3 regions of the Enterobacter cancerogenus genome follow, and region 1 is predicted to be linked to each of the others. Evidence: riboswitches for the same ligand, from Rfam matches in the RefSeq annotation. Region 1 holds a riboswitch; each other region holds the start of a gene.

Region 1 (7,947 bases):
TCTGCGCTGGGCGCTGGACTTCGACGCGTTTAATAAGAACGTGTTAGGGCCAACCTCCAAAATTGCCCTTAACGCCATCCGCGACGGCAAGCCGGTCAGCGAGCTGGAGAACAACGGCGTCACCAACGGTGCGGCGATGCGCGCTTCCCCGCTGGGCTGCCTGCTTCCCGCCACGCGTCTGGCGCATTTTGTTGAGCAGGTGGCGCTGGCCTCCAGCCCAACGCATAAATCCGATCTGGCCGTTGCCGGCGCGGTCGTGATTGCCTGGGCGATTACGCGCGCCATCGACGGTGAGTCCTGGCAGAACATCGTCGATGCCCTGCCGGGGATCGCCCGCGCGGCGCAGGAGGCGAAATCCACCACTTTTAGCGCTTCGCTTGCGGCCCGCATTGAGCTGGCGCTTAAAACCGTGCGCAACGCAAACGGGACAGAGTCCGCCAGCGAGCAGATTTATCAGCTTATCGGGGCGGGAACCAGCACCATTGAGTCCGTACCTGCGGCTATCGCAATGGTTGAACTGGCCGGAACCGACCCGAACCGCTGCGCGATCCTGTGCGCCAATCTGGGCGGTGACACGGACACCATCGGTGCGATGGCAACGGCAATCTGCGGCGCGCTTCACGGGGTGCAGGCGATTGACCCGGCGCTTAAGGTCGAGCTAGACGCCATTAACCAGCTTGATTTCGGCTACTACTGCGAAAAACTGCTGCACTACCGGGAGCAAAGGGAGGGCGTATGAGTTCATTTGCCCACAGCCTTGCCACGCTTAGGGCCACGCGTCCGGTAACGGTGCTGGGCGCGGCGGTCATTGATGTCATCGCCGATGCCTACGCCCTGCCGTGGCGCGGGTGTGATATCGAGCTAAAGCAGCAGGGGGTAAACATTGGCGGCTGTGCGCTGAACATCGCCATTGCCCTGAAACGCCTTGGGATCGAGACGCAAAATGCCCTGCCCGTCGGGCACGGCGTGTGGGCGGATATCATTCGTAACGCCATGGCGAAGCAGGATCTGCACAGCGCCATCGAGGCCGAATCCGGCGATAACGGCTGGTGCCTGGCGCTGGTCGAGCCCGACGGCGAACGCACGTTCATGTCATTTAGCGGCGTGGAAAACCAGTGGCAGCAGAGCTGGCTGGATGCGCTGAACGTGCCGCCAGGGAGCCTGGTCTCGTTGTCCGGGTATCAGCTGGCGTCGCCGAGCGGTGAACGGCTGACGCGCTGGCTGGAAGGGCTGCGGGACGTCACCGCGTTTATCGACTTCGGCCCGCGCATTGCCGATATCCCCGACGCGCTGATGGCGCGGATCATGGCCTGCAAACCGATTGTGTCGCTTAATCGCCAGGAGGCGGATATTGCCGCTGAACGAACGGGTATGCATGTCGACACCCTCGGCGCGCAGTGGCAGCAGCGTTTCGCCGCGCCATTGATCGTACGGCACGATAAAGACGGTGCGGCCTGGTACGACGGCGACGCCTCGGGCTACGTGCCAGCGTTTTCAGCAACGGTGGTGGACACCATTGGCGCGGGCGACAGCCACGCGGGCGGCACGCTTGCCGGCCTGGCGGCGGGCTGGAGTCTGGCGGATGCGGTACGGCTGGGAAATGCGGTCGCCGCGTGGGTGGTCAGCCACCGCGGCGGTGACTGTGCCCCCACGCGCGAGGCGCTACTCCTCGCACACAAAGACGTATAAATCGCTGCGACAGTAGCTAATACTGTACTCAATCGGCCGGTGCTGTTGGTCAAGCGCAACTTGCTTGATCACCAGCACCGGTATTTTTTCGTCCATCTTAATGTGGGTCTGGAATTCAGCGTCCGGCATCCGCGCGCTGACGCGGGAGCGGGTGCGCTGGGGGTAGATATTCTGGCTGCGGAAATAGTCGTACAGCGAAACACCGATGGCATCGGGATCGGGGATCAGCCCGACCGGCACCCAGGATTCCTCAATCGACACCGCATCGTCATCCACATAGCGGATGCGTTTGAGCAAAAAAACCTGGCTGTCCGGCGGAAGGGAAAGATGGTTAGCCACCTCTTCCGGGCAGGTCACCACCCGCTTGTTGACCCACAGGGTGTTAGGCTTTTGGCCGCGTAGCACCACCTGCTGAGAAAACCCGCGCGCTTCCTTGAGCGAATATTCGAAGATATTGTTGATTTGTGTGCCGTAGCCGCGGGCGCGCGTGACCACGCCCTCCTCCTCCAGCGCCTGCATCGCTTTACGCACGGTGATGCGTGACACCCCGGTCAGCTGGCTCAGGTCACGTTCGCCCGGCAGGATATTCCCGTGTGCCAGCACGCCGCTGCGTACTGCGTTTTTAACCGTTTCGGCAAATTTCAGGTACAGCGGCGTATTATCGGGCGCGGCGATCCGTTCATTGAGTTGGGCGATCAACCGGGTATGCGCTTGTTCCATCTCTGTTTTTCTCAGGCGAGGTGTATTCTGTCAGTATACGGCTTACCACCATGCATGAAAATGGTGAACAGGGCCAATACCGTGACCCACTTCCAGAGAATCGGCTTTTGCCAGCGCGTGTGAGAGCCAGACTTTGGCCTCCTGCACCGTATCGGCCCAGTTCGTATGGCGCGGACGCAGCGCCGCCAGCGCGGCAGAGAGCGTGCAGCCCGTCCCGTGGGTGTTTTTGGTCTGCACGCGCGGAGCGGTAAAACGTTGCGCGCCGTCCCGCGTGAACAGCCAGTCCGGGCTTTGTGCATCATCCAGATGTCCGCCTTTCATCAGCACCGCACCGCAGCCCATCGCCAGCAGCGCGGCCCCCTGCTCTTTCATCTCCCGCTCATTTTGCGCGTGACATGCGTTCAGCAGCGCGGCGGCTTCCGGCAGATTCGGCGTGATCAGCGCCACCTGCGGCAGGAGCTTTTTACGCAGCGTCTCAACGGCCGACGCGGAAAGCAGCGGATCGCCGCTTTTGGCCAGCATCACGGTATCAAGCACCACGTTTTGCACCTGGTAGCGCTTAAGCCGTTCCGCCACCGCTTCAACGATATCGGTCTCGGCCAGCATGCCGATTTTGGTGGTATCAATGCGCACGTCGCTGAAAACGGAATCGAGCTGCGCCGCGACAAAATCCGGCTCAATGCGATAGACCGACTGCACGCCGCGCGTGTTTTGCGCCACCAGCGCGGTAATGACGGAGCAGCCGTACGCCCCAAGCGCCGAGAAGGTTTTCAAATCGGCCTGGATCCCCGCGCCGCCGCTCGGATCTGTGCCTGCGATAGTCAGTGCGTTGATGCGTTTCATGCCTGCACCTCCAGCGTGTACAGCGCGTCGAGGAAGGCGCTGGCAAAACTGCCCGGACCACGGCTTTGCGACGCGGCAAGCGTGCCGGCACGCTTCATAAATCCGCAGGCGGCCGTGACGTTATCCAGCCTGTCGCCGGGAAGCGAACAGCTGGCCGCAACCACTGCCGAGAGCGCGCAGCCGGTGCCCACTACCCGGGTCAGCAGCGGATCGCCCCCGGCCACCGTGCGGGTACGCTGTCCGTCGGTGATGTAATCCACCTCACCCGTCACCACCACTATCGCATTGGTTTGCCGTGCCAGTGCCTGTGCAGCAGGTACCGCGCTGGCGGCGGTATCGGTGGTGTCCACCCCGCGTCCGCCCGCGCTCATCCCGGCCAGCGCGAGGATTTCCGAGGCATTGCCACGAATGGCGGCGGGGCTAAGGGTGAGGATTTGATGGCAAAAACGGCTGCGGAACGCCAGCGCGCCTACGGCAACCGGGTCAAGCGTCCAGGGCTTTCCTGCCGCCACGGCGCGCTCAATGGCGCGGCGCATCGACTGCGCGCGCGGTGAAGTGAGCGTGCCGACGTTAATCAGCAGTGCATCAGCAAGCGCAGCAAACTGTTCAGCCTCTTCCGCTTCAATCACCATGGCGGGCGATGCGCCCAGCGCCAGTAGCACGTTGGCTGTAAAGGTCTGCACGACGTCGTTGGTCATACAGTGCGTGAGCGGGGAACGGGTGCGGAATTGATGTAAAACGTGTAAATCGAGCAGGTCAGGCTGCATGGTTTCGCTCCTGCCTTGCGTGAAGAAGCGATGACCGGGAAGGCATCTGACTTCCCTACGCTGGCATTATCCAGATCAGGTAATACGGGTATTTCTCAGCCTTCATTTAAGAAGGGCACCCCGAGTCAAAGAGACACCAGTATAACGAATTAGCGCCCTTTGTTTAATCTGTTTTTTTGACTTTTAAGAGAGGCATTTTCACTTAATACACAGTGAGTTTCATTCGAAATAATAACCTGAAACTGTGCGATTGCACCACTTCATAATAACCTTGAAAACATTACTCCAGTTAACGCATGTGCAATCAACGACTTATCTTCAGAACGCTATAAAAAACACATAAGTTAATGTTTACATTAATATTTTATACTCACTCTCACTGTTGCAATTCGTGCTTAACGTGATCTTAATCAAAGTTTTAAACGTCACCTTACTGGATAGTTCACCCCAGTTATCTTTTTCACTTTTATGAAACCCCATGCGCGGGTTCGTATATACACGATTATATTAACCTTTAGTTCGTTAGCAATAATAACGAAAACAGTCACCAACATGTCTAAATATATATTTCTCTCTGCCGCCCTCTACATGATGCTTATTACTCTCGGGATCTGGATTGGCGTGATGTACGTTTCTTATTATCTGTGTAGGTTATAAGGCAATAACATGAAGAAGTTGATGATGATAGTCATAAGCACGGCCATGCTTGCGGGATGTGTCTCGCCTGAACAGCGGATCGCGAATTGCACCGCGAAAGGGGTGAGCTACGATACTTGTTATCTCTCTGAGCAACAAAGGCAGCAAAGCATTACCAATGCGTCCCTCTCCGCGGCTTATGCAAACGCGGCCCGGGCGACAGAGACGCATCCTGAACATACGAAACATCCTTAAGGCATGAATATGAAAACGAAATTAGCCCTTATCGCATTGCTGTTCTCCGTCGCCACCGCGCCAGCTTACGCCATCAACGCGCACTATCGCGCTCAGTTAGAACACTCGGGATGTACTGAAATAAGCGCCAGCGATGGCTCGTGCGATATTAACAAAAGCAAAGCGGAAAACGCGGCGCAGCCCGATAAGGCAGCACAAATTCACGACCCGATGCGGGAAGCTTCTTTCTCGGCAAACGGGCTTAATGCCACCATTTCAAACGGTTTTTTTAGCGCGACGGTCAATGGCAAAAAGGCGACCGTTAAGCGGCTGAATGCCCATTTCTATGAAATCCACGGCGCGGGGTACGTTATATCGATTGTGCTTGATGACAACGGTATAACGGATGCGTCCTGGAATAAAACGACCGGTCGCGAGCACGGTGTTTTACAGGTGATGCAACAATAACCGGTTAAAGGAGGCGTAAAGCCTCCTTATCCCTTAAAAAAAGGCACGATTTGTAACACTCTTTGACGTACATTTGCAGTCCTCATCGAACACGTGAAACCCCTTGTTCTGCCTGAATAAAAACCACCGCTTCGTGGGTTAAATTTGCGATAAAACCCGCCCTGTTCGCCATGTAACAAAACGGTAAGCAAATTATCGATTGAGCCACGTGTCAAAAGGCTCTATATTGGCGGCGTTTTTTCAGGCCCCATCTATTTTTTAAAACTATTTATTCAATCGTGGCGCATAACGAAGCCGCGGTTGTAGGAGAGATATGATGACGGATAAAGTCCGTATTGACACCGCAGATGCCCCTAAAAGCAACGAAACCTATCTGGCCCGTCAGGCCGAGTTCGAATCTAACGTCCGCAGTTATCCGCGCAAGCTGCCTTTAGCGATCACTAAAGCAGAAGGCGTGTGGATCACCGATGCAGATAATAAAGAATACCTTGATTGTTTAGCTGGCGCGGGCACCCTTGCGCTTGGTCACAATCATCCTGATGTGCTGAAAAGCATCCAAAATGTCATTACCAGCGGCTTGCCGTTACATACCCTGGATCTGACTACGCCGTTGAAAGACGCGTTTTCAGAATACCTGCTCTCCCTGCTGCCAGGTCAGGGCAAAGAATACTGCCTGCAGTTTACCGGCCCGTCCGGTGCTGACGCCGTTGAAGCGGCGCTGAAGCTGGCGAAAAAAGTCACCGGCCGTAGCGGGATCATCAGCTTCTCGGGTGGTTACCACGGCATGACCCACGGCGCGCTGTCCGTGACCGGCAACCTGTCTCCGAAAGAAGCCGTGGACGGCATGATGCCGGAAGTGCAGTTCATGCCTTATCCGCATCAGTACCGCTGCCCGCTGGGTATCGGCGGTGAAGCGGGCGTGAAAGCGCTGACCTACTACTTCGACAACCTGATTAACGACGTTGAAAGCGGCGTGCGTAAACCTGCGGCGGTGATCCTTGAAGCCGTTCAGGGTGAAGGCGGCGTGAACCCGGCTCCGGCTGAGTGGCTGCAGCGCATCCGTAAAGTGACTCAGGAACACGGCATTCTGCTGATCCTCGACGAAGTGCAGGCAGGTTTTGCCCGTACCGGTAAATTCTTCGCTTTCGAGCACGCGGGCATTGAGCCAGACATCATCGTTATGTCCAAGGCGGTTGGCGGCGGCCTGCCACTGGCTGTGCTGGGTATCAAAAAGCAGTTCGATGCATGGGCACCAGGCCACCACACCGGCACCTTCCGCGGCAACCAGCTGGCGATGGCAACCGGTCTGACGACGCTGAAAATCCTGAAAGACCAGAACATTGCAGACAAAGTGGCTGCACAGGGCGAATGGCTGAAAGGCCAGCTGAAAGAGATGGCGAAACGCTATCCGGTTATCGGCCACGTTCGCGGTCTGGGCATGATGATCGGTATTGAGATCGTCAAGCCAGACGAAGCCGCTGACCACATGGGCTGCTTCCCTGGCGACGGCGAGCTGTCAGCGCTGATCCAGAAGAAGTGCTTCGAAGCGGGCCTGATTCTGGAGCGCGGTGGCCGTAACGGCGTCGTGCTGCGTCTGCTGCCGTCACTGCTGATCAGCGATGAAGAGCTGAAAGTGTTCCTGGATAAATTCGAGCAGGCCCTGCTTGCTGCGGGCGTTCGCCCGGCGTAACCGGAGTTGTTGATTACGATGTCTGATTCAAACCCAATTTTGTTCTCCTCTGCGCAAAGCATTGATGCTTACAAGCAGGCGATTGAACAAAGCACTCAGGCTGTGATGCAGTGGCTGAAACAGCCTGAGATGTATCAGGGCAAAACGGTCGCGGAGCTGCGCGACCGTATTCAGCTGGATTTCAACCCGAAAGGGCTGGGCAACGACGCGGCGATTGAACGCGCCGTGGAGTTCTTCCTGAAAGACAGTTTGTCCGTTCATCACCCGCAGTGCGTGGCGCACCTGCACTGCCCAAGCCTGGTGGTAAGCCAGGCGGCGGAAGTGCTGATCAACGCCACCAACCAGAGCATGGACTCCTGGGATCAAAGCCCGTCCGCAACCATTATTGAGATCAAACTGATCGAATGGCTGCGTACCCGCGTGGGTTATCAGGCTGGCGACGCGGGTGTCTTCACCAGCGGCGGCACCCAGAGCAACCTGATGGGCCTGATGCTGGCGCGCGATGCGTTCTTCGCACGTCAAGGCCACTCCGTTCAGCAGGACGGTCTGGTCGGCGATCTGCGTAAAATTCGCGTGCTGTGCTCCGAAAACGCGCACTTCTCCGTGCAGAAAAACATGGCGCTGATGGGCCTCGGCTATCAGTCCGTGCTCCAGGTGAAAACGGACGAATTCTCGCGTATGGATCTCAACGATCTGGCGGCGAAAATCGAGCAGTGCAATGCCAACGGCGAGCAGATCCTGGCGATTGTTGCGACGGCAGGTACCACTGATGCCGGTGCTATCGATCCGCTGCGTGCGATTGCTGAACTGGCGGCGAAGCAGAACATCTGGGTGCACGTTGATGCGGCCTGGGGCGGCGCGCTGCTGATGTCCGAGCAGTATCGTCACTACCTGGACGGT
Region 2 (7,947 bases), 2.3 Mb from region 1:
TCTGCACGCCAGCGTGGAGAAATCAGGGGAAAAGGCTGAAACATGGCGGACGTAAAAGCGGCGAGATGCGTGTAGGATCGTTTCGCGGGCCATTTTTATCCTGCTTTTAACGATATGGACAATTGGTTTCCTTCAGGACCGCCGGGAGAACTGAGTTTATGGCCGAAACGCAAAACGATCCCCTGTTGCCGGGATACTCGTTTAACGCCCATCTGGTGGCGGGGTTAACCCCCATTGAAGCCGACGGGTATCTTGATTTTTACGTCGATCGACCGCTGGGAATGAAAGGCTACATTTTGAACCTCACCGTGCGCGGTGAAGGGGTTATCAAAAATAACGATCGGCAGTTTATCTGCCGGCCCGGCGACATCCTGCTGTTCCCGCCGGGAGAGATCCACCACTACGGGCGTCATCCGGATGCCAAAGAGTGGTATCACCAGTGGGTCTATTTCCGCCCGCGCGCCTACTGGCAGGAGTGGCTGTCGTGGCCCGCCATTTTTGCGCATACCGGTTTTTATCGCCCGGACGAGGCCCATCAGGCGCAGTTCCGCGAGCTGTTTGCCCAGATTATTGAGGCGGGGCAGGCCGGCGGGCGCTACGCCGAGCTGCTGGCGATTAACCTGCTTGAGCAGGTCTTGCTGCGCCGGATGGAGGCGATCAACGAATCGCTGAACCCGCCGCTGGATAACCGCGTGCGCGATGCCTGCCAGTACATCAGCGATCACCTCGCCGACAGCCAGTTTGATATCGCCAGCGTCGCCCAGCATGTCTGCCTTTCACCGTCACGCTTGTCGCACCTTTTCCGTCAGCAACTGGGGGTCAGCGTGCTGAGCTGGCGCGAGGATCAGCGCATCAGCCAGGCGAAGCTGCTGCTGAGCACCACCCGGATGCCGATTGCGACCGTCGGGCGCAACGTCGGCTTTGAAGATCAGCTCTACTTTTCCCGCGTCTTTAAAAAGTGTACGGGTGCCAGCCCCAGTGAATTTCGGGCTGGATGTGAATAAACGGTAAAAAAAGATAAACAGGCGGGTGAACCTGGAAAGCACCCTGTAAACTATTCAGACAATTGATGCCTTGACGCGGTGCAGGGCGCTAAGCAGAATCGCTGATTCGTTTTCTGACCGGAATAGTTATGCAGGCATTGCTGGAACATTTTATCACCCAGTCCGTTATGTACTCGCTCATCGCCGTGGCGCTGGTGGCGTTTCTGGAATCGCTGGCGCTGGTGGGGCTGATCCTGCCCGGCACCGTGATGATGGCGGGGCTTGGTGCGCTTATCGGCAGCGGTGAGGTCAATTTCTGGCAGGCGTGGATGGCCGGGATCATCGGCTGTTTGCTGGGAGACTGGATCTCCTTCTGGCTGGGCTGGCGCTTTAAGAAACCGCTGCACCGCTGGTCGTTCATGAAAAAGAACAAAGCGCTGCTGGATAAAACCGAGCACGCGCTGCATCAACACAGCATGTTTACGATTCTGGTGGGGCGCTTTGTCGGACCAACGCGTCCGCTGGTGCCGATGGTGGCCGGCATGCTCGATCTGCCCGTGGCGAAATTCGTGGTGCCGAACATCATCGGCTGCGTCTTCTGGCCGCCGTTCTACTTCCTGCCGGGGATCCTCGCGGGGGCGGCAATCGATATCCCTGACGGGATGCAAAGCGGGGAGTTTAAGTGGCTGCTGCTGGGAACAGCTGTGCTGCTCTGGCTGGCGGTATGGCTGTGCTGGCGGTTATGGCGCAGCGCGAAAGCCAGTACCGATCGCCTGACGCGCTATCTGCCGCGCACTCGCCTGCTGTGGCTGGCCCCGCTGACGCTGGGTGTGGCGGTAGTGGCACTGGTGGCGCTGATTCGCCACCCGATGATGCCGGTATACGGTGAGATCCTGCTGAAGGTGGTAAGCCGTTAATCTTTTTTCCCTCTCCCTGTGGGAGAGGGCCTCAGACCGCATGAATACCCAGCAGTGAAGACACCCCCGCTCTACCGCTCAGCAGTTCTTCCGTTTCCCCATCCCACAGAATCCGCCCCTCGGCGACCACCACCGATCGCTGCGCAATCCGCGCCGCATCTTCAATGCTATGGGATACCATAAGCATCGTGAGCTGCTGGCGCTGGCAGACGTCCTGCACCAGCGCGAGCATCTCCTGACGCAGGGCCGGGTCGAGCGCCGAAAACGGCTCATCCAGCAGCAGCACCGGCTGCTCGCGAACCAGGCAGCGCGCCAGTGCGACCCGCTGACGCTGGCCGCCGGACAGTTCGCCGGGCAGCCTGTCGATGAAGTCGGCGATCCCCATCTGGGCGGCGATCGTATCAAGCTTATGACGCTGTGCATCGTTCAGCTTCATGCCCGGGTTCATCCCCAGGGCGATGTTTTGTCGCACGGTCAGATGCGTGAACAGGTTATTTTCCTGAAACAGCATCGACACCGGGCGCTTTGCCGGGGGTGTGCGGGTATGGTCCCGGTTTTCAATCATGATTGACCCGCTGGCCGGTTGCAGAAAACCGGCAATCAGGTTGAGCAACGTACTCTTCCCGGCACCGCTCGGGCCAAGGACTGCAATCATTTCGCCCTGTCGAACGGACAGCGTGAAACGCATCGGCAGATGCTGGTACAGCCAGGTTACATCAGTCAGTTTTAACATCACGCCCCGGGATTTTTTCGATAACGGTAAATAACGCAAAGCACAGCAGCAGCAGTAATAGCGCGGTGACAGCCCCGTCCTGGCTACGGTAAGAGCCAATTTGCTGATACAGCCAGAACGGTAGCGTGCGGAAATCGTCATTGCCGAAGAGGGCGACGACGCCGAAATCCCCAATCGACAGCACGCAGGCGAAGGCCAGCGCCTGGGCCAGCGGGCGCTTCAGCGCGCGCAGTTCGACGACGTTTATCCGACGCCAGCCCTGCATTCCCAGCGACTGACACAGCAAACCGTAGCGGCTGTTGATATCGCGCATCGGGTTTTCCAGCACCTTGAGCGCATACGGAATGGCCATCAGGGCGTTGGTAAAAATCACGATACCGTCTGCGCTTTCTGGCAGGCCGACGGTGCTGTTAAAGAGTAAAAAGAAGCCCGTCGCCAGCACGATCCCCGGCATCGCGAGGATCAACATCCCCGTCAGCTCAAGGGCTTGCCCGGCCTTGCGTGCATGGCGGGCGTACAGTTCGCGGCTGCTCCAGAGCAGCATCATGGTCAGAACGACGCACAGCAGACCGGCGGCCAGCGCGATGCGCAGCGAGGTCCACGTCGCCTGCCACAGAACCGGCTGCTGCAGCACGGACGCCATCGCCGGATTTAAGCCATCGACGACAACCGCGATCAGCGGCGGGAGCATCAGCATCAGCGCCATCACAATCAGAATGCCGTCCGTAATGCGGCTGTGCGTGCTGTCCTGCGGATCGCGCCAGCCCGCAATTTGATTGCTGCCGGGAGGAATGGCTTTGCTTAAGCGCTGGCTCAGAAGAACCAGCGCCAGGCAGCACATCATCTGCACGATTGCCAGTAGCGCGGCACGCCCGGGATCGTAGTCGTAACTCAGGGCCTGATAAATCGCCAGCTCAATGGTGGTGGCCAGCGGGCCACCGCCGAGGGAGAGCACGGTGGCGAAGCTGGCGAAGCAGAGCATAAAGATAAGCGCGGCAACGGGCGGGATCTGGCGGCGCAGCCACGGCCACTCCACGAAGCGGAAGAACGACCAGCCTCGCATCCCGAGCTGGGCGGCAATCTGCCGCTGCTCGCCCGGAATGGCCTCCAGCGCCTGTAAAAAGAGCCGGGTTGCCATCGGCATATTAAAAAAGATGTGCGCCAGCAGAATGCCCTGCAGCCCGTAAGGGGAGAAGGTCCACTCCAGGCCTAGCAGACCAGACAGCGAGGAGAGCCAGCCCTGGCGGCCATAGACGCTCAGGATCCCGAACACTGCCACCAGCACGGGCAGAATCAACGTCATGGCGCACAGGCGCAGCAGCGCCTGTCTGCCGGGGAAACGTCGGCGATAGAGCGCGCGAGCCAGGAAAATGGCCGGCACCACCGAGAGCATCGACGAGAGAAACGCCTGCCAGAAGGAGAAGCGGACGACGTGCCAGAGATAGCTGTCATGCCAGAGCGCGAGCAGGTCGCCCTCGGGCGCGTTCAGCCACAGCGCAAGAAAGGCACCCAGGCTGACCGTCACCATCAGCATGGCGGCGAGTAGCCCGGGGAGTAACCAGCCAGGGATCAGCGGCTGACGGCGCGTTGCCATTCACTTACCCATGTACCGCGCTCTGCGGCAACCTGCTGCGGTGTAAATTCCAGCGCGGTTTGCGGTTTGGTCAAGGTGTCAAAGCCAGCGGGCAGCGTCACGTCGATAACCGGGTACATCCAGTTGCCCGTCGGAATGGCATTCTGGAACGCAGGGGAGATCATAAATTTCAGGAACTTCTCAGCCAGCTCCGGCTGTTTGCTCGCGGCGGTACGCGCGGCGACTTCCACCTGCAGATAATGGCCTTCGGCAAAATCGGCGGCGGCGTAGTTATCTTTCTTCTCGCTGATAATGTGGTAGGCCGGAGAGGTGGTGTAGCTCAGCACCAGATCGCTTTCCCCTTTCAGGAACAGGCCGTAAGCCTCGCTCCAGCCCTTGGTCACGGTAACGGTTTTGGCGGCCAGTTTCTGCCACGCGTCAGGCGCTTTATCGCCGTAGACTTTTTGCATCCACAGCAGCAGGCCAAGCCCGGGGGTGCTGGTGCGCGGATCTTCATAAATCACGCGCCATTTCTGGTCGCTTTCAACCAGCTCCTTCAGGCTTTTTGGCGGATTCTTGAGCTTGTTTTTGTCATATACAAACGCGAAGTAGCCGTAGTCGAACGGCACGAAGGTGTCGTTTTTCCAGCCGCCCGGCACGTTAACGGCCTCTGCCGCGACGCCGCTTTTGGCAAAGAGCTTCGTTTGCGTGGCCGCATCCAGCAGGTTGTTATCGAGGCCCAGCACGACGTCGGCTTTGCTGTTTTTACCTTCCATACGCAGACGGTTCAGCAGCGAGACGCCGTCTTCCAGCGCCACGAATTTCAGCTCGCAGCCGCAGTCGGCTTCAAAGGCTTTTTTCACCACCGGGCCTGGGCCCCAGTCGGCAGAGAAGGAGTCGTAGGTGTAGACCGTCAGAACGGGCTTAGCAAACGCAGGCAGCGCAAACAGCGCCAGCAGGGGAAGAACTTTTTTTAACACTTTGCACCTCAAAGTTGAGTGGCAAAGGATTTTGAGCGACAGCCTCAAATCCCTTCGCCGGCGTTATCCGGATCAGGTTCGACGGGTATTATCTCAGCGCACATCAGTGATGCAGCACCCCGTTGAGAACGACAGCATTGTAATGATTTGGTGAATATTTCGAAAGCGTTATGGTTCCGGCGGCGCAAACCAGGCGGATTTAAAATCAAACCAGCCGAGGGTATTCATCCGCAGGCCGCGCATACTGCGTTGCCCCTGAATCATCAGCCAGTGGTGGATCAGCGGAACGATTGCCTGCTCCGCCATCAGCTGCTGGCACCAGACGGCCAGATTCATTTCGCCCGCCCGCCACTGGGCGGCGTCCTGCTGCCAGTCCCGGTTGATACAGTGCTGGATCAGCGGCACTTCATAAAGATGCGAGAAGAGCGAGAAATCAAGCGGCAGCGTGAAGTTAGCGCTGTTCAGCCAGATGTCGCTGACCACCTCGCCGCGATGCCATTCGTCATAATCGACCTCTTTGATCTCCAGCGTCACCCCCACGGCGGCGAGCAGCCGGTGCATGATTCTGGCGATAAACCGGTGCTCGACGTGCTCGCGATAGAATGTCAGGGTGATGGACTCCAGCCCGGCAGGCTTTTCAGCGTGCACCGGGCGCGCGTGGTGCCAGCGGGGAAGCAGCCCATACGCCGGGAACCACCACGACTGGTACTGCTCTTCCGCGTGATAAATCAGGTTCGCGGGGGCAAGAACGTGGCTGATCCACTGGCGAACCTCCAGGTTTGCACCGCGGTGGGTGCGGCTGTCGAACAGCAGATAGTAGCAGCCCTCTTCGAGGCGACTCTCCACGGCTTTTTCCCCGGTCATCGGGCCTTCCAGCGTCAGCCCCACGCTCAGCTCTTCAGTGATATCCGGCAGTACCCAGACGTTCACCTCGTCGATTAACGCCCGGTAGCCAAAGTAGTCATCAAAGGCGCGGATCTTGAGCTGGTTACTGTTATTGCGGGAAACGGCGTACGGGCCGGTGCCGATTGGCAGGCTGGCAAAGTTGTTCAGTGATTCCCATTCGGCGGGCAAAATCATCGATGGCACATAGCCCAGCAGCCAGGGGAGCCATTGATCCGGCTGCGACAGTTCAATATCCAGCGTCCAGGCCGTCGGTGAATGAAGACGGGTGATATGCGAATAGAGCGGCAGCTTGCGGGCGCGTTCTAACGAGGCAATAACGTCGCTCATCTCCAGCTCGCGACCGTGATGGAAATGGATGCCGGGACGTAAAAAGAAGCGCCAGTGGCGCGGAGAAAGCTGTTGCCAGTGGTGCGCAATATCGGCTTCGAGTTCCCCGTTTTCCTCATTTATGCGCGTCAGGCCGCTGAAAATCTGCCGCGCCATGTGCGTTTCCGAGCGGCGTAAGGCGCTTCCCGGTAACAGATTTTTCATCGGACGGTAGTACAGCACCCGCAGAATGTGACGGCCCTGGCGGAAGCTCCGCCCGAGATGCGAGACCAGCATCTGGCGCACCGCCGCCTTGTCACCGACCAGTTGCACCAGCTGATCGATTCTGTCCTGCTCCAGCAGATCCTCCGCCCGCTGCTGCTGCAAGGCGAGGCCGGTATAGAGAAAGGTCAGACGCGAGCGCTTGCCGCGTCCGGCTTCTGCTTCCCAGTTTAGCCAGCCCTGCTGCTGCATGGTGTTGAGCAGCGTGCGCATATGGCGTCGGGAACAGTTAAGCAAATCAGCCAGCTCGTTAAGCGTGGTCTCCTGCGACTGGCCCTCGCAGCACTGCCAGAGGCGAATGAATTGTTGTTGCAGACGACCGGACGGCATAAAAGGGGAACTCCTGACAAAAAATCAGCAATTTATTTATCCCTATATTAAGCCAATAATTCTCCCTGATGAAGCGAGGAGGTAAATTATGAAGAGGTCTACCGCACGTCAGTTTTATCAACAGTATTTTTTAGCGACACAGGGTGTGTCCTGGCTGGCCCGCCAGTGTGCAGAGCAACGGCTGAAAATGCTTGAAGAACTGATGCAGTGGGACGTTACGAAATCGACCTCTTCTCGCTAACTCGCCTCGATCATGTGTGACTGAGTATTGGTGCTAATCACCCGCCAGCAAAATGTTTTTGCTGGCTTTTTTCGTTTACTATTTCGCCCAATTCGTTTTGCTTTCATAAGGATTTGTGCATGCTCTGGTTGATGACAATGGGGCGACGCCTGAACGGCGTGTACGCCGCTTTTATGCTGGTCGCCTTTATGATGGGCGTTGCTGGGGCGCTACAGGCTCCGACGCTGAGCCTGTTCCTCAGCCGCGAAGTGGGCGCGCAGCCGTTTTGGGTCGGCCTGTTTTATACCGTTAACGCCATCGCCGGGATCCTGGTGAGCCTGTGGCTGGCAAAACGATCGGACAACCAGGGCGATCGCCGCCGGCTCATCCTGTTCTGCTGCGCCATGGCGGTGGGGAATGCCTTGCTGTTTGCCTTCAACCGTCACTACCTGACGCTCATTACCTGCGGCGTGCTGCTGGCTTCGTTGGCTAATACCGCCATGCCACAACTGTTTGCGCTAGCTCGCGAATATGCCGATAACTCGGCGCGCGAAGTGGTGATGTTCAGTTCGGTGATGCGTGCGCAGCTCTCTCTGGCGTGGGTCATCGGCCCGCCGCTGGCGTTCATGCTGGCGCTGAATTACGGTTTTACCGTCATGTTTTCCATCGCCGCCGGGATTTTTGTGATCAGCCTTGCGCTGATCGCCTTCGCGCTGC
Region 3 (7,947 bases), 2.0 Mb from region 1:
TAAGCGCGTGGGTAACGCAGACACAGGTCCGAATACCGGTGGGATGGGCGCTTACTCCCCTGCGCCAGTGGTCACTGACGAAGTGCATCAGCGCACCATGGAGCGCATCATCTGGCCTACCGTTAAAGGGATGGCGGCGGAAGGCAACACCTACACCGGTTTCCTCTATGCAGGCCTGATGATCGACAAGCAGGGCAACCCGAAGGTGATCGAATTTAACTGCCGCTTCGGCGATCCGGAAACGCAGCCAATCATGCTGCGCATGAAATCGGATCTGGTCGAACTGTGCCTGGCGGCCTGCGAAGGCAAGCTCGACGAGAAAACGTCCGAGTGGGACGAGCGTGCCTCTCTGGGCGTGGTGATTGCGGCGGGCGGTTATCCGGGGAATTACAACACCGGTGACGAGATCCACGGCCTGCCGCTGGAAGCGGTAGACGGCGCGAAGGTGTTCCATGCGGGCACAACGCTGTCTGACGACGATCGCGTCCTGACCAACGGTGGCCGCGTACTGTGCGCGACCGCGCTGGGTCACACCGTTGCGGAAGCACAGAAGCGCGCCTATGCGCTGATGGCGGATATCCACTGGAACGGCAGCTTCAGCCGCCAGGATATCGGTTATCGCGCGATTGCGCGTGAGCAGGGCGAGTAACAGAGCCGTCTGTTCCCCCTCATCCTCCCCTCTCCCTCAGGGAGAGGGGATATTGCTCAAAAACGCTTTTCCGTCGGCTGCCAGGTGCAGAAATCTTCGTTCGCCACCAGCAGCAGCTGAGAACCTTCCGGCGCTTCAAGCCACGCGATACTCACTTCCATAGAAGAGTGACGCTGACGACGTTCAATATGTTCGGTTGCCCAGGATTCCAGCTCAGGCTTCACCGTCTGCCCTTCACAGGTCGTTACCGTACCATCGGCATGCCATCGCCCCTGGCGCAGCACTACGCGCCCCAGACGCAGCGCATCGCTGGTCTGGCGGATCTGTTCGGCACGATAGCGATAAAGGGCTATTTGCTCGCTGGAAAGCTGCTGTTTATGACCACTGACCTCGCGCTGCATAAAGCTCAGCTCGCCATGGTCATCAAAACGCACTTTCACATGTTCGGGGGTCTTACTGTAGATATTCAGCTCGATAAGGGAGAGGGAATCCCCCTGCCAGCGATACTCTGCGGTTGAGGTATTACCGGTATGCCACGGGCTGAACGCGGAGAGAAGGTGCACTTCCCCGCTGGAATCTTTGCGCCACATCCTGACCGCACCCTGGTTATCCGCGTAGCCGCTGGCGGTAAACGGAGGAAGGGAGGCGTCATGGCTACAGGCAGACAGTAACAGCACGCCTGCCAGCGCGAGCGTTCCGCGACAGAATGACAAAAGGGGCGTTGCCGCCCCTTCGTTAAAACTGTTCACTGCCACGCGTCTTACTTAACTGCGTCTTTCAGTGCTTTACCAGAAACAAATGCCGGCACGTTAGCTGCGGCGATTTTGATTTCTTTACCGGTCTGCGGGTTGCGGCCAGTACGCTCAGCGCGGTGGTTCACTTTGAAGGTACCGAAACCAACCAGTTGTACAGCATCGCCTTCTTTCAGAGACTCAGTAATAGCAGCCAGGGTAGATTCCAGAGCAGCTTTAGCCTGCACTTTAGACAGATCAGCCTTGTCCGCAATTACATCAATCAGTTGAGTCTTGTTCATAAGTTATCCTTTCAATGTGTTTATCGCTTGCTAAGCATCGAGTGCGACGAAAATGCCAAAAAAGCACTCTCCTGCATACACGCACCGATAGCCACTTTTTTTCGCCCCCCAAATGTAGACCAGACGGGGGGCAGAAGGGAAGAGTTGAGGTACGACAAAACAGGCGTTAAATCACGTTTTGTTGTCTCATTGGTTAAAAACTATACCAATATTACTCTCACCCGCCTCACGTAAGTCCGCGCGCAGCCCTTTGATCAGCTCAATGTCGCGTTCTTCACACTCTGCCAGCAGGCGGAAAATTTCCCACTGGATGTCCCATTCCTGTTCAACCGCCGGGTTGGCACGCAGCTCTTCGTCGGTCATTTCACGACCTTCCTGCGTCATTTCCAGCATCGCGACGGTGGTGATGGACGCCTTACTTACCTCAATCGCATGTTCCAGCGTTTCGCCGCTCAGGCGAGAGTGGATCAGTTCGCTTAACGCGACGCAGGCGTCAATCGCCGGGTAGACGCCATACACATCATAGTCATCCGCCGCCGGGATTGCCTCTTCCAGCTTTTCGAGCTGAGAGTCGAAGTTAACTTTGGCATCTTTTACCGTCAGCGTTTCCCAGATCAAGTCCAGGATGCGGCGATAGATCTGGCCTTCACCAAATTCAGTCTGCTTGCAGAACGTGGCATAGTTGGGATACATGCGCTCGCACAGGCAGGCCATAAAGGTGACGTGCTGCCAGCTTTCCAGCTTCTCAAGGCGCAGATGAATCGGGTTTTGTAACATGATGATGTCTCGAATCGAAAATTAGCCGCAGTTTACCTGAATCATGGCTGAATTTCCTGCCAACGAACAAATGCCGGACGCGAGGACGCCACGGCATCGGCCCAGCGCGTTGGCTCCGGTAAACGGTAGCCCTTCATACAGCGTTGTACCCATGCCAGCGCGCTATCCATACTGACCCGATGCCCGGTGGCAATGAACAGCGGATTGCAGCGGGCTTTACTGCGCCAGACCCACGCCAGCTGCTCGCCTTTATCAATAAGCGGTGCCAGAGCGCCCGGCTCGGCGGAGAGCGGCTCAAACTTCCCACAGAGGCGTTTCTTGGCGACGCCGATGGTCGGCACATCCACCAGCAGCCCAAAGTGGCTGGCAACGCCCAGGCGGCGCGGGTGAGAGATGCCGTGTCCATCAACGAACAGCAGGTCGGGCTTTTGCGAGAGTTGCTCCCACGCTGCGAGCAGCGCGGGGTATTCACGGAAGGAGAGAAAACCGGGAATGTAAGGCATGGTGGTGGCGATACGCGCCACTTTGTACTCAACCAGCTCAAGCGAGGGGTACTTCAAAACTACCATCGCCGCCCGCGTCACTTCCCCGCCCTGCTCGAACCCCACGTCCGCGCCGCCGATGTACTGCGGGGGATCCGTATCCAGACGATCCTCGCGGATCACGGATGAGGCCAGTTCTATCTGTTGAGCGCGTAACGACGCGAGATCCATAACCACTCCTTACTTGTGATACTGGGCAGAAAGCCGATGCACCGCCTCCACAAAGACGCCTGCGTGTTCTGGCGGCACATCCTGATGAATGCCGTGGCCGAGGTTAAAGACGTGGCCTTCACCCTGGCCGAAAGCAGACAGTATAGTCGACACTTCTTCTTCAATGCGGGCAGGCTGGGCATAAAGCATGGACGGGTCCATGTTGCCCTGCAGCGCCACTTTGTCGCCCACGCAACGGCGCGCCTCGCCAATGTCGGTGGTCCAGTCAAGACCCAGCGCATCACAGCCGGTTGCGGCCAGCGCTTCCAGCCACTGCCCGCCGCCTTTGGTAAACAGGGTGACCGGCACGCGGCGACCTTCGTTTTCACGCAGCAGGCCGTCGACGATTTTGTGCATGTAGTACAGCGAGAACTGCTGGTAATCGCGCCCGGTCAGCACGCCGCCCCAGGTATCAAAAATCATCACCGACTGCGCGCCCGCTTTAATCTGCGCGTTAAGGTAAAGCGTGACGCTTTTCGCCAGCTTGTCGAGCAGCGCATGCAGGGCCAGAGGCTCGGCGTACATCATTTTTTTGATGACCGTGAAGGCTTTGCTGCTGCCGCCTTCAACCATGTAGGTCGCCAGCGTCCACGGGCTGCCGGAGAAGCCAATCAGCGGCACTTCGCCCTTCAGCTCACGACGAATGGTACGCACCGCATTCATCACGTAGCCCAGTTCGCCTTCGGGATCGGGGATTGGCAGCTTATCAACGTCGGCTTTACTTTTAATCGGGGAGGTGAAACGCGGGCCTTCGCCGGTTTCGAAATAGAGCCCAAGCCCCATCGCATCCGGAATGGTCAAAATGTCTGAAAAGAGAATGGCGGCATCCAGTGGAAAGCGACGCAGCGGCTGGAGCGTCACTTCACAGGCCAGCTCGGCGTTTTTGCACAGCGACATAAAATCGCCCGCCTGCGCACGTGTGGCTTTGTACTCTGGCAGATAGCGTCCCGCCTGGCGCATCATCCACACCGGGGTGACATCAACGGGCTGGCGCAGCAGCGCACGCAGATAACGATCGTTCTTCAGTTCGGTCATTTTTGCAGTTCCTTAAGCGTCATGGCCTCAGTGTAACACTACTCATACTCGGCCCGACACATTGCCACGGTATCTTCTATCAGCCGACGCGCCACCGTCCCCGGCGGGGGTAACAGCGGTAAATCGTCATAGCGATACCAGTTCGCCTCCAGCAGCTCTTTTTGGTCGATAACGATCTCGCCGCTATCGTAATCCGCCATAAACGCCGTCATTAAAGACATCGGGAAGGGCCACGGCTGAGACGTCACATAGCGCAGGTTTTTCACCCTGATACTGCTCTCCTCCATGACTTCACGCGCGACCGCCTGCTCCAGCGTTTCGCCAACTTCGACGAACCCGGCCAGCACGGTATGAATGCCGTTACGATGGCGGGTATGCTGCGCCAGCAGGATGGAATCCTCGCGACGAATGGCCACAATGATGCACGGCGCAATTTGCGGATAGTAACGTTCGCGGCAGTGGCTACAGAGCATCGCCGACTCGGTTTTGCTCGGGTGCATGGTATGGCCGCAATAGCCGCAGAATTTATGCGAGCGGTAAAACTCCGCCAGTTGCACGCCGCGGCCCGCCAGCTGGAACAGGCCAGCGTCAAGATCGAGCACCTGACGAACCGATCCCATATCGTGGCGACGAGATTGCTGGATCAACCATACCGGGTCGCCCTGCCATTCGCCGATCCTCAGCGCGGGCAAGCCGACAAGATCGAAGGTTTCCGCCGCTCCGTAAGGCAGTGTCCCGGCGGGCAACCATAACTTTTGTTCGTGACTGACGATCCACCAACCCAGATCTGATTTTTCAATAATACGATCCATATCTATTGCACTACCTTCGCTTCACTGACATGTTGTTAGCATTGTGGTTACATTTTGGATAAGCAGATTCAATTCTAAACCTTGTGGAGTCGAACATGTTAAACCAGCTAGAAAGCCTGACTGAGCGCGTTGGAGGAAGTAACAACCTGGTGGATCGCTGGCTACATGACCGCAAGCATCTCCTCGTGGCGTATTACAATCTGGTCGGTATTAAGCCTGGCAAAGAATCCTTCATGCGGCTGAATGAAAAAGCGCTGGACGATTTTTGTCAAAGCCTGGTCGACTACCTTTCCGACGGGCATTTCAATATTTATGAACGCATTGTCCGCGAAATGGAAGGCACAAATCCCTATTTAGCCGCCAGCAAACTCTGTTCGCTGCTGGAAGCCAACACCCAGCGGATCATGGCGTACTACGACTCCACGCTCGAGAACGCGATCGATCACGATAATTATCTCGAGTTCCAGCAGGCGCTGTCCGATCTCGGTGAAGCGCTGGAGGAGCGATTCACGCTGGAAGATAAGCTGATCGTACTCGTGCTGGATAATGACCTGAAAGCCAGCAACGAAGACAACATCGCGCGGCCGGCTTGAGTTCTTAATCGTTAACGAGTAATTTACATCTATCGCCCCTCTTCGGAGGGGGTTTTTCTTGTCGGAGTGCCCAGCGTTTGGAAAAACGCGGGCTGAGACCGTTAATTCGGGATCCGCGGAACCTGATCAGGCTAATACCTGCGAAGGGAACAAGAGTCAAACTGCTGTTGTATCGCCTTTCGGGCGATCCCCTCTTGCTTCATCCGTCGTCTGACAAGCCATGTCCTTCACCTTTGGAATGAGCTATGTCTGCAACTAAACTGACCCGTCGCGAACAGCGCGAACACGCCCAACGCTTCATCGACACCCTGGAAGGCACCGCTTTCCCGAACTCAACACGCATTTACATCACTGGCTCTCAGGCTGATATTCGCGTCCCAATGCGCGAGATCCAGCTTAGCCCGACGCTTATCGGCGGCAACAAAGAGACACCACAGTTTGAAGACAACGAAGCCGTGCCGGTGTACGACACGTCCGGCCCGTACGGCGACCCGACCGTTGCGATCAACGTGCAGCAGGGTCTGGCGAAGCTGCGCCAGGCCTGGATTGATGCGCGCAACGACAGCGAAGAATTGCCCGTCCGCAGCTCGGCGTATACCAACGCGCGTCTGGCCGACGACGGTCTGGACGCGTTGCGTTTCACCGGGCTGCTGACGCCGAAGCGTGCTAAGCCAGGCAAATGCGTTACGCAGCTGCACTACGCGCGTCAGGGCATTGTCACCCCGGAGATGGAGTTTATCGCCATCCGTGAAAATATGGGGCGCGAGCGCATCCGCAGCGAGGTGTTACGCCACCAGCATCCGGGCGAAGGGTTCGGTGCTCGCCTGCCGGAAAACATCACGCCGGAATTCGTGCGTGACGAAGTGGCGGCGGGCCGGGCTATCATCCCGGCCAACATCAACCACCCGGAATCAGAGCCGATGATCATTGGCCGCAACTTCCTGGTGAAGGTTAACGCCAACATCGGTAACTCTGCTGTCACCTCGTCCATCGAAGAAGAGGTAGAGAAACTGGTCTGGTCTACGCGCTGGGGCGCGGACACGGTGATGGATCTCTCAACCGGCCGCTATATTCACGAAACCCGCGAGTGGATCCTGCGTAACAGCCCGGTGCCGATTGGCACAGTGCCCATCTATCAGGCGCTGGAGAAAGTGAACGGCATCGCGGAAAACCTCACCTGGGAAGCCTTCCGCGACACGCTTCTGGAGCAGGCCGAACAGGGCGTGGATTACTTCACCATCCACGCTGGCGTGCTGCTGCGCTACGTGCCGATGACCGCCAAACGCTTGACCGGCATCGTCTCGCGCGGCGGTTCGATTATGGCGAAGTGGTGCCTGTCCCACCATCAGGAAAACTTCCTCTATGAACACTTCCGCGAAATCTGCGAAATCTGCGCCGCCTATGACGTCTCGCTCTCGCTGGGCGACGGCCTTCGTCCGGGATCGATCCGCGATGCCAACGACGAAGCGCAGTTTGCCGAACTGCATACGCTGGGCGAACTGACCAAAATCGCCTGGGAGTATGACGTGCAGGTGATGATTGAAGGTCCGGGACACGTGCCGATGCAGATGATCCGCCGCAACATGACCGAGGAGCTCGAGCACTGCCACGAAGCGCCGTTCTACACCTTAGGGCCGCTGACCACCGATATCGCACCGGGTTACGACCACTTCACCTCCGGTATTGGCGCGGCAATGATTGGCTGGTTCGGCTGCGCGATGCTGTGCTACGTCACGCCGAAAGAGCACCTTGGCTTGCCCAACAAAGAGGATGTGAAACAGGGGCTTATCACTTACAAAATTGCCGCGCACGCTGCAGACCTGGCGAAAGGCCACCCGGGGGCGCAGATCCGCGATAACGCGATGTCAAAGGCGCGCTTCGAATTCCGCTGGGAGGATCAGTTCAACCTCGCGCTCGACCCGTTCACCGCCCGCGCCTACCACGATGAAACCCTGCCCCAGGAGTCCGGCAAGGTGGCGCACTTCTGCTCCATGTGCGGCCCAAAATTCTGCTCAATGAAAATCAGCCAGGAAGTGCGGGACTACGCCGCCGCGCAGGCAATTGAAGTTGGGATGGCGGATATGTCAGAGAACTTCCGCGCCAGAGGCGGCGAAATTTACCTCAGAAAAGAGGAGGCATAATGTACCAGCCTGATTTCCCCTCCGTCCCCTTCCGGCTGGGGCTGTACCCGGTCGTGGACAGCGTCGAGTGGATTGCGCGCCTGCTGGAGGCCGGCGTGCGCACGATCCAGTTACGTATCAAAGATAAACGCGATGACGAGGTCGAGGCCGATGTG

What was found. Region 1 has a riboswitch for thiamine pyrophosphate ahead of thiM (hydroxyethylthiazole kinase). Riboswitches for the same ligand answer to the same signal wherever they lie in the genome.
Region 2: it holds a riboswitch for thiamine pyrophosphate, as region 1 does, so the genes downstream of both, thiB (thiamine ABC transporter substrate binding subunit) here and thiM (hydroxyethylthiazole kinase) in region 1, are expected to answer to the same signal.
Region 3: it holds a riboswitch for thiamine pyrophosphate, as region 1 does, so the genes downstream of both, thiC (phosphomethylpyrimidine synthase ThiC) here and thiM (hydroxyethylthiazole kinase) in region 1, are expected to answer to the same signal.

The regions. Positions count from the first base shown of each region.
Region 1 covers NZ_CP077290.1:4,400,135-4,408,081, reverse strand. The annotation lists gene I6L58_RS20835 (ADP-ribosylglycohydrolase family protein) at 1-739, shown strand, start outside; gene I6L58_RS20830 (PfkB family carbohydrate kinase) at 736-1,689, shown strand; gene I6L58_RS20825 (GntR family transcriptional regulator) at 1,663-2,409, opposite strand; gene thiD (bifunctional hydroxymethylpyrimidine kinase/phosphomethylpyrimidine kinase) at 2,452-3,252, opposite strand; gene thiM (hydroxyethylthiazole kinase) at 3,249-4,019, opposite strand; TPP riboswitch at 4,055-4,152, opposite strand; gene I6L58_RS20810 (hypothetical protein) at 4,686-4,910, shown strand; gene I6L58_RS20805 (hypothetical protein) at 4,920-5,357, shown strand; gene I6L58_RS20800 (diaminobutyrate--2-oxoglutarate transaminase) at 5,671-7,047, shown strand; gene I6L58_RS20795 (pyridoxal phosphate-dependent decarboxylase family protein) at 7,066-7,947, shown strand, end outside.
Region 2 covers NZ_CP077290.1:1,883,851-1,891,797, reverse strand. The annotation lists gene araC (arabinose operon transcriptional regulator AraC) at 159-1,004, shown strand; gene I6L58_RS08875 (DedA family protein) at 1,133-1,900, shown strand; gene thiQ (thiamine ABC transporter ATP-binding protein ThiQ) at 1,932-2,633, opposite strand; gene thiP (thiamine/thiamine pyrophosphate ABC transporter permease ThiP) at 2,617-4,227, opposite strand; gene thiB (thiamine ABC transporter substrate binding subunit) at 4,203-5,186, opposite strand; TPP riboswitch at 5,218-5,318, opposite strand; gene sgrR (HTH-type transcriptional regulator SgrR) at 5,355-7,010, opposite strand; gene sgrT (glucose uptake inhibitor SgrT) at 7,099-7,251, shown strand; gene I6L58_RS08845 (sugar efflux transporter) at 7,371-7,947, shown strand, end outside.
Region 3 covers NZ_CP077290.1:2,424,102-2,432,048, forward strand. The annotation lists gene purD (phosphoribosylamine--glycine ligase) at 1-649, shown strand, start outside; gene I6L58_RS11400 (DUF1481 domain-containing protein) at 706-1,398, opposite strand; gene hupA (nucleoid-associated protein HU-alpha) at 1,410-1,682, opposite strand; gene I6L58_RS11410 (YjaG family protein) at 1,869-2,459, opposite strand; gene nfi (deoxyribonuclease V) at 2,501-3,172, opposite strand; gene hemE (uroporphyrinogen decarboxylase) at 3,182-4,246, opposite strand; gene nudC (NAD(+) diphosphatase) at 4,285-5,058, opposite strand; gene rsd (sigma D regulator) at 5,154-5,651, shown strand; TPP riboswitch at 5,704-5,817, shown strand; gene thiC (phosphomethylpyrimidine synthase ThiC) at 5,897-7,792, shown strand; gene thiE (thiamine phosphate synthase) at 7,792-7,947, shown strand, end outside.